DNA from 2 places in the Paenibacillus sp. Mc5Re-14 genome. Region 2 is predicted to be linked to the other one. Evidence: predicted binding sites of a transcription regulator. Region 2 holds the regulator's gene; the other holds the start of a gene.

Region 1 (3,410 bases), 150 kb from region 2:
CCGCCGAATTCGAAAAGCTGATAAATAAACCAATGATAAACACAATCCAGATCGACTTATTTTCAAAACCGATACGGACACTTTCTCCGATAATCGTTTTAATACGAGTAGCAGATGTTTTTCGATGGGTAATATTCTTCTCTTTCATATAAAAGCAGCATAGAAAAATACACAGGATAATAGATACAATGCTGGCCACCCAGGGAAGTGAATAGTTAAAAGTTGCGAGAAAGGCCCCCAACAGACCGCAAATAAATCCCGATATGTACTGTATACTATTAGAGGTTGTAAAAAGAACTTCCATCGGCTTATCACTGTTCTCCACAATCCAGGATTCCAACGAACCTGATTGCAAGCATATTGCCAGCCCCCAAAGACTTGCGCAAACATAAGCAGCCACATGTGGTCTGTCCAAACAAACAATACACTGTAGACTAGAAAACAACAAAGCCCCATATTTGTCTGCAATAGCTCCTGTTGGTATTTCAAACAGAAAAATACTTACAAAGAATACAACCAGCAAGAAATTCGCACTTTGCAGAGAAAGTCTTTTAGCTAATAGAAATAGAATAAGCGTACTTCCCGTGATTTCACTCATAAAAAATTGCAGAAAGCTGACGGAGTAAAATAGCTTATGTGGCTTCACTTTCAGGATTCCTTCGCTTGCTCTACAGCCTCATATTCACTTCGCAACATCCCCATCTGAATAATGTCATAGTACTGTCCTTCCCTGAATAGCTTTTCCCGTAGCCGCCCTTCCTCCTTGAAGCCACATGCCAGATAGCAACGATATGCACGTTCATTGAACGCATACACCTCCAGTTCCAGCCGATGCAGGTTCAGCGAATGAAACGCAAATTTTTGTATCAGCCGGATTGCTTCCCGCCCATAGCCCTTGCCCAGATCACCGTCACGCCCGATTACAATCCCAAGGGTGGCATGCCGATTCACCCAGTTGATTTTGAATAAATCGAGTTGTCCAATATAGTCCAATGTGTCTTTATGAGCAATGATAAAGCCCTTGATCTCAGAGTTGCCGTCAATCATCATCTGTACAAACGATTCACTATTAGCTAGTGAATGCGGATAGATAAATACGTCGCTTAAACCATGTGTGATTTCCGGGTCATTGACCCATCTTCGGATATCAGGTATATCCTCCTGACGGTACTCTCTTAAAACAATTCGTGCTCCAATGATATGTGGCATCGTCAGCTTCCTCCCTATATGTATTTGTTCTGGTAATACTCTAACACCTCGCCATCCCTTTACGCTCCCATTAATCTCACAAACTCCAGAAAACGTGTACCTTTATAATGAACCTCCCCGCGATCCCCGATTACAATCATTCCGAAGTCCCTATCCTTCACCTCCAGCTCCATACGTTCACCTCCTTCAAACTCAAAGGTGATATAGTAATCGGTCGAAGCTGAAAAATCGCCCGATCCCCCACGCACTCTCGTTCGCTTATCCACAACCTTGCATGAACGTTGAACCTGTTCGGCTGCTTGATTGGAAAGGCCCGCTCCGATTGTTTTCACAATCCCCGTAATAATTACAATAGCAATAAATCCAAACACGATAAAAAAGATCATATTAAACGATTGAAATTCCATAAAAAAACTACTTTCCATCCACTTCATCCTTTCTACAGTAAAATGTAAATTTTACATTCTATTGCCCATTGACAAATCGTACATCTCCAGCCTCAAAAACTCCAATACTTTTTTAACATACTTACGAAAAAAAAGTTCTTTCGCTCTTTTCCGCACCCTGCTTGGACTTACACCGGATCTGGGTCCTCTGAGCCTCTCTAGACCGATTGACAAAACTATATATAGATATAAAATAGAGAATGTACTCTAAATATAGTGTAAAAAACGTATTTATGCCCGATATCTTGAAGATAAAGGTATGAAAATACATGTAAATATAGAGTCAAAAATCTTAAATGGCGCAGCCAGCAAGGGATTACAGCTATGATGGTCTCTTGGCAATGCCGTTTTCTTTTTTTCGTTAATTGTTAAGGAGGTTGCACACCATGCTGATTGCTTATGATTCCAAGACCGGCAATGTAAAAAGATTTATAAACAAGCTCAAGCTTCCGGCGGTTCAGATTGAGGAACAAATGACTATAGAAGAACCTTACGTACTCATTACATATACAACCGGGTTTGGACAGATACCTGAGAGGGTATCTTCATTTTTGAAAAAAAATGCACAAAACCTTGTTGGTGTAGCTGCAAGCGGCAACCGTAACTGGGGTGATAAATTTGCCAAAAGTGCGGATTTGATTGCCGACCATTATAATGTCCCCGTGATTAGCAAATTTGAATTATCTGGAACGTTCGGAGATGTAGAGCGTTTTAAACAGGAGGTGAGCCGAGTTGCGGCATATTGAATTGAACAACATGTTGATGAAACGCGATACAGACGGCTTTTTCCAATTGGAAAAGGACCAAGAGGCTGTAGCAGAATTTATGAAGGAAGTTCAAGAACGGAGTTTGAAGTTTGCTGACACAGCTGCTCAAGTGCTGTATATGATTGAGAATGACTATTACGAAAATTTCTATAACAGCTATACGGCTGATGAAATTAACGATATTTTCCATATCACTCATAGCTATAATTTTAAATTTCCTTCCTATATGGCAGCATCCAAGTTTTATACCGATTATGCAATGAAGAGTAATGACCGTAAAGTCTACCTGGAACACTACCCTGACCGGGTGGCTGCTGTCGCCCTGCATTTGGGACGCGGCAACGCCGATACGGCCCGCCTGTTGTCCCGCTCGATGATGGAGCAACGTCTCCAGCCAGCTACACCAACTTTCCTGAACGCTGGCAAAAGCCGTCGTGGGGAATTGGTGTCCTGTTTCCTGCTCGAAATGGACGACTCTTTGAACTCAATCAACTATGTACTGAACACTTGCATGCAATTGTCCAAAATTGGCGGCGGTGTGGCGGTTAACCTGTCGAAGCTGCGGTCACGCGGTGAGGCGATTAAAGGTGTAGAAGGCGCAGCAAAAGGCATTATGCCTGTGCTGAAGCTGATGGAAGATGGTTTCTCCTACGCGGATCAAATGGGTCAACGTAAAGGCTCTGGCGCTGCCTATTACAACATATTCGGATGGGACGTGCTGGAGTTCCTGGATAGTAAAAAAATTAATGCCGATGAAAGAGTACGCCTTAAGACACTTTCGATCGGATTGCTGGTGCCCAACCGCTTTTACAAGCTGGCTCAAGATAATGAACCGCTGCATGTGTTTGCACCTTATAGTGTGTTCAAGGCTTATGGAACGTATTTGGACGACATGGATCTGGATGAAATGTACGATACACTGCTCGCTGACGATCGAGTGAAGAAAAAAGTAGCGATGAGTGCACGTGATATGCTGACGAAAATTGCC
Region 2 (3,410 bases):
GAAAGATTGGACTGGTTGTTTTTGTCCATGGAGATGGTCCAATCAATGACACCTATGATGATGGATACAAACCACTGTGGGAAAGGTTCGCTTCTAAGGGCTATGCTTCCTTATCCCTGAATAAGCCCGGTATTAACGGCGCTCCAGGCAATTGGCTGGAGCAGAGCATGGAGGACCGGGCACAGGAGATTCGATATGCAGTTGACTGGGCCAAAACCTTACCGATGATTGATAAGCACAAAATCGGCCTATGGGGGGCCAGTCAAGCAGGCTGGGTCATTCCGAAAATCGTTAAAGAGGAGCATGATATTGCATTCAGCATCCTTGTATCGCCGGCCGTGAATTGGATTACACAAGGGCAATTTAACACCAGGAAAGAGTTGGAACAAGAAGGAGCTAGCCCGCAGCAAATTAAAAAGAGACTGGACTACGACCAAAAGATTCTACAACTACTGAAAAAACATGCTTCCTATGAAAAGTACCTAAGCATGGCCGATCCTGAGAATATAATTCCCAAAGAAAGATGGAGCTTTATAGGCAAAAATTTTCGTTCTGATTCTACGGAAGAATTAAGCTACTTAAAATCCCCAGTACTCTTGGTTCTGGCTGGAAAAGATATGAACGTAGATGTAAAAGACACCGAGCGAGTATATCGCCAAAAGATATCTCCAGAGCTGCTGTCTGTCATTCATTTGCCTGAAGTTGACCATTCCATGATGAATGAACAAATCGCACATTCCAAGTCCCTAACCTTCTTAACAGCCATATTTGCCCCGAGACAATTGGTGAATAGTGAGTACCTGAAGATTCTTGCCGATTATGTCAGTCAGCATTAAACAATGATATTCTTTTTTTCCATATTTCTTTGGAATAGGCTAATGAAAACCCCATCGAAAAGATTCTTTCTACACCTTTGTCCTTGACTCTTTTTATGGCTTCATAAATAACGGCTTTTCCAAGCCCTATTTTTCTATACTTCGGTATCGTACCTACAGGCTCCAGTATTCCTATTTTATTTAGCTCGTCGTACCAGAGAGTAGTGAAAGAAGCAACTTCATTCGCATCCGAAATTCTAAACCCGTTTGGTAATTCCAGCTTTACATCATGCGGTACATTCATATAGGACGTCGTTTCTTTCCCATCCTGCAAGATGTACCCTCTTTTTTTCAAAAGCTCCTTCAGTTGCTCTCCATCCTCGTTTACGATTATATCTAAAGTAGCTACATTCTCACCATGTAAAGCTAATTTCAATTCAGCATAATCTATTAATTCATTTAGAAATTCATTTGAAGGAACTCAACTCATTTGTAAAATATGAACTGCGTTGAAACAACGATCAAAGTTACACTCACAAACAATGGGTTGCTATTTATAATCAAACTCAATAAGCGCTCATTCAACCCTTACCTGCCCTTGGTTAGGCTGGAAACAGATCTATGAACAACAAAAAAAACGGCATTTCTGCCGTTTTTTCTAAAGAATGGACTCTCAGGGACTCGAACCCTGGACCAATTGATTAAGAGTCAACTGCTCTACCAACTGAGCTAAGAGTCCATATAAAATTATGGTGGAGCCTAGGGGGATCGAACCCCTGACCTCATCGCTGCCAGCGATGCGCTCTCCCAGCTGAGCTAAGGCCCCGTCACATGTAAATGAATTAACGTTTCAAGCGACTTCTATATCATATAAAATATTCGACCCTGTGTCAATACTTTTATAAAAAAATATAATCCTCTTTCCACCACGGCCCTAAAAAGATACAGTCAGCGATCAGTCGCTGTCTGTATCTTTGGATAACAGTGTTTTCAGTTCCTTCATAAACATATTGATGTCTTTGAACTGCCGATAGACGGACGCAAAGCGTACGTAGGCGACTTCATCCACAGGATAAAGCTGTTCCATGACTAGCTCACCAATCTGCTGGCTATCCACCTCTGTGGCTGCTGTGTTGCGAATAGCGTTCTCCACCTGAGATACGATCAGATCGAGCTGCTCGACTGAAACTGGACGCTTCTCACAGGCTCGAATGAGACCGCGCAGCATTTTATCACGGCTAAACTCTTCACGGCTGCCATCTTTTTTGATGACCATCAGTGGGGTCTCTTCCACCATTTCAAAGGTGGTAAAACGCCTGGCACACTGTTCGCATTCGCGACGGCGGCGGATGGACTTATTATCATTCGCTGGTCGCGAATCCAACACTTTCGTGCCATTGTAGGCACAATATGGGCACTTCATAATCTCATCACTTCCTTTTTCCAATAAATTCCCGAAGCTTTTTAGTAATAATTTTGTCGAAACGGATCATAATATGTTTACCACGTCGCGAGGAGGTGAACAACAATGGCACAAGGAAACAATGGCAACTCCAACAACCTGGTAGTCAGCAGATCCTCCGGTGCTCTGGAGCAAATGAAATATGAAATCGCTCAAGAGCTGGGTATCAGCATTCCTCAAGATGGATACCAAGGCAACATGACTTCCTATGAGAACGGTTCGATCGGGGGCTACATCACAAAACGCCTCGTAACGATCGCCGAACAACAATTGGCAGGTCAATACCAATAATCTCGGTAATAATCAAGAAGTAATACGAAAAAGTGTAGGGATAGGCTGCTAAAAACAGCCTGTCCTGCGCTTTTTTCATTTTAAAGCGAAAAGGCTCATATTGTCATTAACCTGTCACTTAAAACTCATTATAAATTTTTGTATATTGCCTGTAATAGTAGATGACTCGCTGTACATAATGCCGTGTCTCACCAAAAGGGATTTGCTTAATGGACTCTTCTTTGCCATCCCACACCCCTTGATCCAGCCACTCCTTAACTTTACCTGGACCAGCATTGTATGCCGCTACGATGACCACAGGATTATCCTGAAACTTCATAGACAGGTTATGCAGATACCAGGTTCCCAGCTCAATGTTGGTGCCGGGCTCGTGCTTTACACTGTCCAGCGGGACCTTCTGAATCTGGGCACTGTCCATAATCCAATTGGCGGTATTCGGCATAATCTGCATAAGCCCCAGTGCACCCTTGTGTGACTGCTTGCTGGTTTTAAAGTTTGTTTCCACACGGATAATAGACGCCACCAAAAATGGGTCCACTTCATACGTCTGAGAATATTGCCGAATTTCATCCTTATATTGAATCGGGTAAAACCATGACATCCAATTGGAATTGAGGAACAGAATCAGGACAAATCCGACAAACAAAATGAGCAGGACTCTTTTCTTACGTAAAATGTTCATGCAAGTCCCTTTCGCTGCCAAAACTGATCAATTTGCCGCTTCGTCTCAGTCTGTGTTCCGCTATTATCAATAACAATATCAGCCAAACTTTTTTTCTGCTCGATATCCATTTGTGCGGACAGGCGAAGCTCGGCTTGCTCTTCTGTCAGACCGTCTCTAA

What was found. Region 2 encodes NrdR, which represses ribonucleotide reductase genes. Its sites were predicted from a motif close to AACACNATATATNGTGTT; they were not measured.
Region 1: nrdI (class Ib ribonucleoside-diphosphate reductase assembly flavoprotein NrdI) is a predicted target of NrdR. The motif match lies at 1,859-1,876, and genes of this name have one in related genera.

Annotation. Positions count from the first base shown of each region.
Region 1 is NZ_CVPD01000001.1:507,810-511,219, forward strand. Features, by position in the region: gene BN1546_RS02200 (MFS transporter) at 1-646, opposite strand, end outside; gene BN1546_RS02205 (GNAT family N-acetyltransferase) at 649-1,209, opposite strand; gene BN1546_RS02210 (DUF2500 domain-containing protein) at 1,269-1,634, opposite strand; gene nrdI (class Ib ribonucleoside-diphosphate reductase assembly flavoprotein NrdI) at 2,042-2,401, shown strand; gene nrdE (class 1b ribonucleoside-diphosphate reductase subunit alpha) at 2,388-3,410, shown strand, end outside.
Region 2 is NZ_CVPD01000001.1:662,308-665,717, forward strand. Features, by position in the region: gene BN1546_RS03005 (alpha/beta hydrolase family protein) at 1-836, shown strand, start outside; gene BN1546_RS03010 (GNAT family N-acetyltransferase) at 823-1,149, opposite strand; tRNA gene BN1546_RS03015 (tRNA-Lys) at 1,482-1,554, opposite strand; tRNA gene BN1546_RS03020 (tRNA-Ala) at 1,566-1,641, opposite strand; gene nrdR (transcriptional regulator NrdR) at 1,771-2,238, opposite strand; gene BN1546_RS03030 (alpha/beta-type small acid-soluble spore protein) at 2,344-2,568, shown strand; gene BN1546_RS03035 (lytic transglycosylase domain-containing protein) at 2,687-3,250, opposite strand; gene coaE (dephospho-CoA kinase) at 3,247-3,410, opposite strand, start outside.